Regions from separate parts of the Actinomadura sp. NPDC047616 genome, predicted to be linked through region 2. Evidence: predicted binding sites of a transcription regulator. Region 2 holds the regulator's gene; the other holds the start of a gene.

Region 1 (3,407 bases), on a different contig from region 2:
GACACTTGTACTCATAGCGATCCTCGCGGTCCGGCTGTCCCACCGGGCGGGCTTGCCGACCCTCCTGGCGTACATGGGCATCGGCCTGTTCCTCGGCGAGTCCGGGCCCATCGGCCTGCGCTTCGACAACGCCGAACTGGCGGAGGTGCTGGGGCTGGCCGCGCTGGTCCTGATCCTGGCCGAGGGCGGCATCACCACCAACTGGCGCAACGTACGGCCGTCCGTACCCGCCGCGCTGGCCGTCTCCACGCTCGGCACCCTCATCAGCGTGATCATCGTGGCGGTCGCCGCGCACTGGCTCCTGGACATGGACTGGCGCCTGGCGTTCCTGCTGGGGGCCGTACTGGGCCCCACGGACGCCGCCGCGGTGTTCTCCGTGCTGCGCCGTCTGCCGCTACCGTCCCGGCTCGCCGGACTGCTGGAGGCCGAGTCCGGATTCAACGACGCACCCGTCGTCATCGTCGTCGTCTGGCTCAGCACCCACACCGGCGCGCCCAACCCGGCGGAACTGGGCGGCATCATGGTGTACGAGCTGACCGCGGGCGCCGTCATGGGATGCGTCATCGGCTGGCTGGGGGCGTACGCGCTTCGCCGGGTCGCCCTGCCCGCATCCGGTCTTTACCCCATCGCGGTGTTGTCGTTGTCGATCGGTTCCTACGGGGCCGCGACCCTTCTGCACGCCAGCGGCTTCATGGCCGTGTACGTCAGCGCGTTGGTGCTGGGCAACGCACGCCTTCCGCACCGTCCCGCCACCCGGGGGTTCGCCGAGGGAATCGCCTGGCTGGCCCAGATCGGCCTGTTCGTGATGCTGGGGCTGCTGGCCTCCCCCGAGGAACTGCCCGCGCAGATCGTTCCCGCTCTGGTGGCCGGATTCGTCCTGCTGCTGGTGGCCCGCCCCGTGTCGGTGCTGCTGTCGACGGCGGGATTCGGGCTGTCGCTGGGCGAGAAGACGTTCGCCTCCTGGGCGGGCCTACGCGGCGCCGTGCCGATCGTGCTGGCGACCATCCCGATGGTGGAGGACGTGGCGGGCGCCGACCGGCTCTTCTCCATCGTCTTCACCATCGTCGTGGTGTTCACCCTGCTGCAGGGGCCGACGCTGCCGCTGGCGGCCCGCCTGTGCCGTCTGAAGAGCGACGAACAGGCCCGCGAGCTGGACGTCGAGGCCGCCCCGCTGGAGGAACTGCACGCCGACCTGCTGGAGGTCCGGGTCCCCCACGACTCGCTGCTGAACGGCGTGGAGATCTTCGAGCTGCGGCTGCCGCAGGGCGCCTCCATCACGCTGATCGTGCGGGATGGGGCCAGCTTCGTCCCCGAGCCGACGACGGCGCTGCAGGCGGGCGACACGATGCTTGTGGTCACGACCGCGGCCGTACGGGAGGCCACGGAGCGCCGTCTGCGGGCCGTCAGCCGCCGCGGCAAGCTGGCCGGTTGGTTCGGCGAGACGGGGACATAGCCGGCTCCCCCTGGCCACCGGGGCTCGCGACCTGTGGGAACAGGCCGCGCGCAAATCGTGTTCTACGCATGGGTACCATTAGCAGTCGTTCTAGGTGAGTGCCAGCCCGCGCAACCGGGCTGAGTCAGCGAGGAGGAACCGTGCCGACGTATCAGTACGTTTGCACCGAGTGCGGCGAGCCTCTGGAGGTCGTGCAGAAGTTCAGCGACGCCGCGCTGACGGACTGCCCGGCGTGCGACGGCAGGCTTCGCAAGGTCTTCTCCGCCGCGGGCATCATCTTCAAGGGCTCCGGCTTCTACCGGACCGACAGCCGCGGCTCCGGCTCGTCCTCGACCCGCAGCTCCTCCAACGGCTCGGGGTCGAACGGCTCGAAGAGCTCCCCCTCGAGCACGTCCGAGTCGTCGGGCTCGAACGGCTCGTCCTCTTCGTCGAGCTCGTCGTCGAGCTCGTCCTCGTCCTCCTCGTCGTCGAGCAAGGTCGCCTGACCGGTCCGCGGACGTACCCGATCCGAAGGATCATGGCCGGTTCCCAGGAGCCGCACCCGCCGCCCATGGTCCTTCGGACGTCCTCGCTTTCCTTTTCTCTCCCGCCGGCGCGCCCTCCGGCTTCTGACCGGAAGCGGCCTGTCGCCGGCGTCATCGCCTGCCCGTCCCCAGGCGCTCGTCACGTTTGACGACGCCTCGTACAGCGGACGGATGCGGCCTCATCCGCGAGGCGTAGCCGCGTTGAGCCGCCCCCACGTGCGGCGGCGTTTCTCCCCACCCACCTGACGCCCCGTCCCGCCGTGCCGGCCACGCTGGTCACGGTGGCAGAGCAGCATGGGCTCTAGGCACGTCTTTCCTCCTCCTCTGCGCAGTGCCGCCGTCCCCTGCCCGCATCCTCATGCGTGGGCGACGGCACCCTCCGCCCCCGTCCCCTACGTCTGGCGAAGTAGGACGGGGCGGAGGCGTGCTTCTGCGGAGGTAGCGCCACTCCCATCCAGCGCGGGACGACCGCCTTCGTTTCCACTGCGGACGATGGCCAGGTCCAGCGGAGAACCGTCCGACGCAGCGCCCGGCCGGCACCCGGGACGTCCGCCCGTCCGCCCCTCGGCCGAGAACTCGCGATAGTACTTGACAACTCTCCAAACGCGAGACATTCTGACCGTGATCCGCTGACGCGACATATCTCGACTCTTCCAGGAGAAACCATGAGCGCACCCCCCGACGCTCGTCCCCCCGAACCCGGCGGCCCCGGCCCCGGACCCGCCCGCCGCCTCGCCGGGATCATCGCCGGGCGGCGCGCCAAGTGGGTCGTGCTGGCCTTCTGGGTCGTGCTGCTGGCCGCCCTCGGTCCGCTCGCCGGCCGGCTCGGTGACGTCGAGGAGAACGACGCCGCCTCCTGGCTGCCCGGCGGCGCCGAGTCCACACAGGTCGTCAAGCTGCAGGAACGGTTCCGCGACGACGAGACGATGCTCGCCGTGATCGTCTACGAGCGGCCGTCCGGCATCACCGCCGCCGACCAGGCCAAGGCCCGGTCCGACGCCGCGGCGTTCGCCGGGCTGCCGGGCGCGCAGCGCCCCCAGGGGCCGTTCCCCAGCCAGGACGGCAAGGCCCTGCAGACCCTCGTGCCGCTCACCGACGTCGACGTCGTCAAGGCCGTCGACGACGCCCGCGACCTGGCCGAGCGCGGCCCGCCCGGGCTGGCGGCGCACGTCACCGGGCCCGCGGGCGGCGGCGCCGACATGTTCAAGGTCTTCGAGACCATCGACGGCTTCCTGCTCATGGCCGCCGGGCTCGTCGTGATCGTCCTGCTGCTGTTCATCTACCGCAGCCCGCTGCTGTGGATCGTCCCCGTGCTGAGCGCCCTGGTCGCGCTCGGCCTGGCCCAGTCGGTGGTGTACCTGCTGGCCCGGTACGCCGACCTGACCGTCAACGGGCAGAGCGCGGGCATCCTGACCGTCCTGGTGTTCGGC
Region 2 (3,407 bases):
CGTACCCCGGGGCCTGGCCGTAGCCGGGCTGCTGCCCGTAGCCGGGGTCGTATCCGGGCTGGGACTGGCCGTAGCCCGGCTGCTGCCCGTGGTTGGGCGGGTCGTATCCCGGCTGGCCGGGGTGCCCGTGCGTCATGGCCTGCTCCTCGTGGTCGCCTGCGGTGAGGGCTGCGGGGCTGGGACAAGGAAGTGGGGACGAGGGATCGGGGGCAAGGACGCCTGGCAAGGCCGCGGAACGGCCTTGAGGCGCTAGGGGGCCGTTACGAAGTCGATGATTTCTTCGACGCGCCCGAGCAGCTCAGGTTCCAGGTCCGTATAGGAGTTCACGGAACCGAGGATGCGCCGCCATCCCTCGCCCACGTCGTCCCCCCAACCCAGAGCAGCGAGCACGCCTTCCTTCCAAGGTACGCCGCGCGGGACGTCCGGCCAGGCCCTGATTCCCACGGCGCGGGGCTTGACGGCCTGCCAGATGTCGACGAACGGGTGGCCGGTCACCAGGACGTGGGGGGAGCGCACCCGCGTGGCGATCCGGCTCTCCTTGGAACCCTCCACCAGGTGGTCGACGAGCACGCCCAGGCGGCGTTCCGGGCCGGGCGCGAACTCCCCCACGATGGCGGGCAGGTCGTCCACGCCCTCCAGGTACTCCACGACCACACCCTCCACCCGCAGGTCGTGGCCCCAGATCTTCTCCACCAGCTCGGCGTCGTGCACGCCCTCCACGTAGATGCGGCTCTCCTTGGCCACACGCGCGCGCAGGCCGCTCACCGCGATGGACCCGGAGGCGGAGCGCGCCGGGGCCCGCGGGCCCTGCGAGGCCTGGGCGGGCCTGACGAGCGTGACGGGCTTGCCGTCCAGCAGGAACCCCGCCTTGGTCAACGGGAACACCCGGCGCTTGCCGAACCGGTCCTCCAGCGTCACGCCGAACTTGTCGCAGCCGACCACGGCGCCGCAGAAGCCGCTGTCCGGGTCCTCCACCACCAGGTCGCGTTCGGCCGGGATCTCGGGGATCTGCCCCTTGCGGGGCCGCCGCCAGTCGCCTGCCAGGACGTCGTTTCCGTAGTCCTTACTCCACACGGATCCGCACATTAACCGCACTGCTCGCCCCGGCACCGTTCGCGCACGTCCTTCGGCGTGGCGCGCCCCCCGGGAGGCCGCGACCGGCCAGGGGCACGGCCCTGGGAACGCCCCGGGGCTGCTTCCGGCCGCGCCAGGCACTCCAGCCGGTGCCCGCCGGGCCGTACACTTGGCACTCGGAAGTATGGAGTGCCAGTACGGGGGCAGGGGAGGTGACCACGTGCTCGACGACCGGAAGCTGGCGGTCCTGCGCGCCATTGTCGAGGACTACGTCTCCACCAACGAGCCGGTCGGGTCCAAGTCGCTGGCCGACCGGCACAACCTCGGAGTGTCCCCGGCGACGATCCGCAACGACATGGCCGTGCTGGAGGAGCAGGGGTACATCACCCAGCCCCACACCAGCGCGGGCCGGGTGCCCACCGACAAGGGCTACCGGCTGTTCGTCGACCGGCTGTCGACGATCAAGCCGCTGTCGTCGGCCGAGCGGCGCGCCATCGAGACGTTCCTCAGCGGCGCCTACGACCTCGACGACGTGGTGGGCCGGACGGTACGGCTGCTGGCCCAGCTGACCCGCCAGGTCGCCGTGGTGCAGTACCCGTCGCTGACCCGCTCGACGGTGCGGCACGTGGAACTGGTCCCGGTGGCCTCGCACCGGCTGCTGCTGGTCCTGATCACCAACACCGGCCGGGTCGAGCAGCGGGTCATCGAGACGCCGCGCGACGTCTCCGAGGACACCGTCGGGCACCTGCGGGCGTTGCTCAACACCTGCCTGGACGGCTGCGGGCTCGGCGAGGTGCCGAACGCCGTGGCCGACCTCCCGGAGAAGGTGGCGGTGGACGACCGGCCGGTCGCCGCGGCGGTACTGTCGGTGCTGCTGGAGACGCTGGTCGAGAAGCACGACGAGAAGATCGTGTTCGCCGGCGCCGCCAACCTGGCGGCCGTGGACTTCTCGCAGAGCCTGCGCGAGGTCCTGGAGGCCCTGGAGGAACAGGTGGTGCTGATGCGCCTGCTCGGCGAGGTCGGCGAGTCCTCGTCTTCTGTTACCGTGCGGATCGGCACGGAGAACCCCGACGAGGGGCTGCGCTTCACCTCGGTGGTCGCGGCCGACTACGGCGTCGGGGACAGGACCCTGGCTCGGCTCGGAGTGCTCGGGCCGACACGCATGGACTACCCCAGCACGATGGGAGCGGTACGGGCAGTGGCACGCTACGTTGGACAGATCCTGGCGGGGTCGTAAGTGGCCAACGACTACTACGCGACCCTGGGGGTCCGCCGCGACGCGAGCCCGGACGAGATCAAGAAGGCGTACCGGCGGCTCGCGCGCGAGCTGCATCCGGACGTCAACCCCGATCCGGAGACCCAGGAGCGGTTCAAGGAGATCACCCAGGCGTACGAGGTGCTCTCCGACCCCAAGAAGCGCGAGATGTACGACCTGGGCGTGGACCCGTTCGCGGCCGCGGGTTCGGGCGCGGGCGGGGCCGGGCCGTTCGGCGGCGCCGGCTTCCCGTTCAGCGACATCATGGACGCCTTCTTCGGCACGGCGACCTCGCGTGGCCCGCGCACCCGCGCCCGGCGCGGCCGCAACGCCACGCTGCGCGTCGAGCTGGACCTGGCCGAGACCGCCTTCGGCACCACGCGCGAGCTGACGATCGACACCGCCGTGGTGTGCACCACCTGCGAGGGCTCGGGCTGCGCGCCCGGCACCCACCCGGAGACCTGCGACACCTGCATGGGCCGCGGTGAGGTGCAGCAGGTGCAGCGCTCGTTCCTCGGCCAGGTGATGACCTCGCGGCCGTGCCCGCGCTGCGGCGGCTTCGGCAGCGTGATCCGCACCCCGTGCCCGGAGTGCTCGGGCGACGGCCGGGTCCGCACCCGCCGCACCGTCAAGGTCAAGATCCCGGCGGGCGTGGAGAACGGCATCCACATCCAGCTGGCCGGGGAGGGCGAGGTCGGCCCGGGCGGCGGCCCGCCCGGAGACCTGTTCCTGGAGATCGTCGAGAAGCCGCACCCGATCTTCGAGCGGGAGGGCGACGACCTGCACTGCACCGTGCAGATCCCGATGACCGCGGCGGCCCTCGGCACCAGCGTCACCATCGACACGCTGGACGGTGCCGAGGAGGTCGACATCAAGCCCGGCACGCAGTCCGGGCAGGTCATCACCCTGTACGGGCGGGGCGTGCGGCACCTGAACGAGAGCGGCCGCGGCGACCTGCTCATCCACGTCAACGTCGAGACGCCGTCCAAGCTCGACGACGAGCAGGAGGAGCTGCTGCGCCGCCTGGCCGAGCTGCGAGGCGAGGAGCGTCCGCCCGGCAAGTTCGCCCCCGGGCAGC

The links. Region 2 encodes HrcA, which represses chaperone genes, less so after heat shock. Its sites were predicted from a motif close to TTGGCACTCTCNNNNNGAGAGTGCCAA; they were not measured.
Region 1: a site for HrcA is predicted at 1,532-1,558, ahead of ABZ801_RS16080 (FmdB family zinc ribbon protein). Genes of this name have one in related genera too.

Annotation. Positions count from the first base shown of each region.
Region 1 covers NZ_JBEYTB010000006.1:87,668-91,074, reverse strand. The annotation lists gene ABZ801_RS16085 (potassium/proton antiporter) at 1-1,453, shown strand, start outside; gene ABZ801_RS16080 (FmdB family zinc ribbon protein) at 1,594-1,938, shown strand; gene ABZ801_RS16075 (MMPL family transporter) at 2,643-3,407, shown strand, end outside.
Region 2 covers NZ_JBEYTB010000003.1:119,716-123,122, reverse strand. The annotation lists gene ABZ801_RS08190 (DUF4870 domain-containing protein) at 1-136, opposite strand, end outside; gene ABZ801_RS08185 (DUF3097 domain-containing protein) at 250-1,086, opposite strand; gene hrcA (heat-inducible transcriptional repressor HrcA) at 1,295-2,311, shown strand; gene dnaJ (molecular chaperone DnaJ) at 2,312-3,407, shown strand, end outside.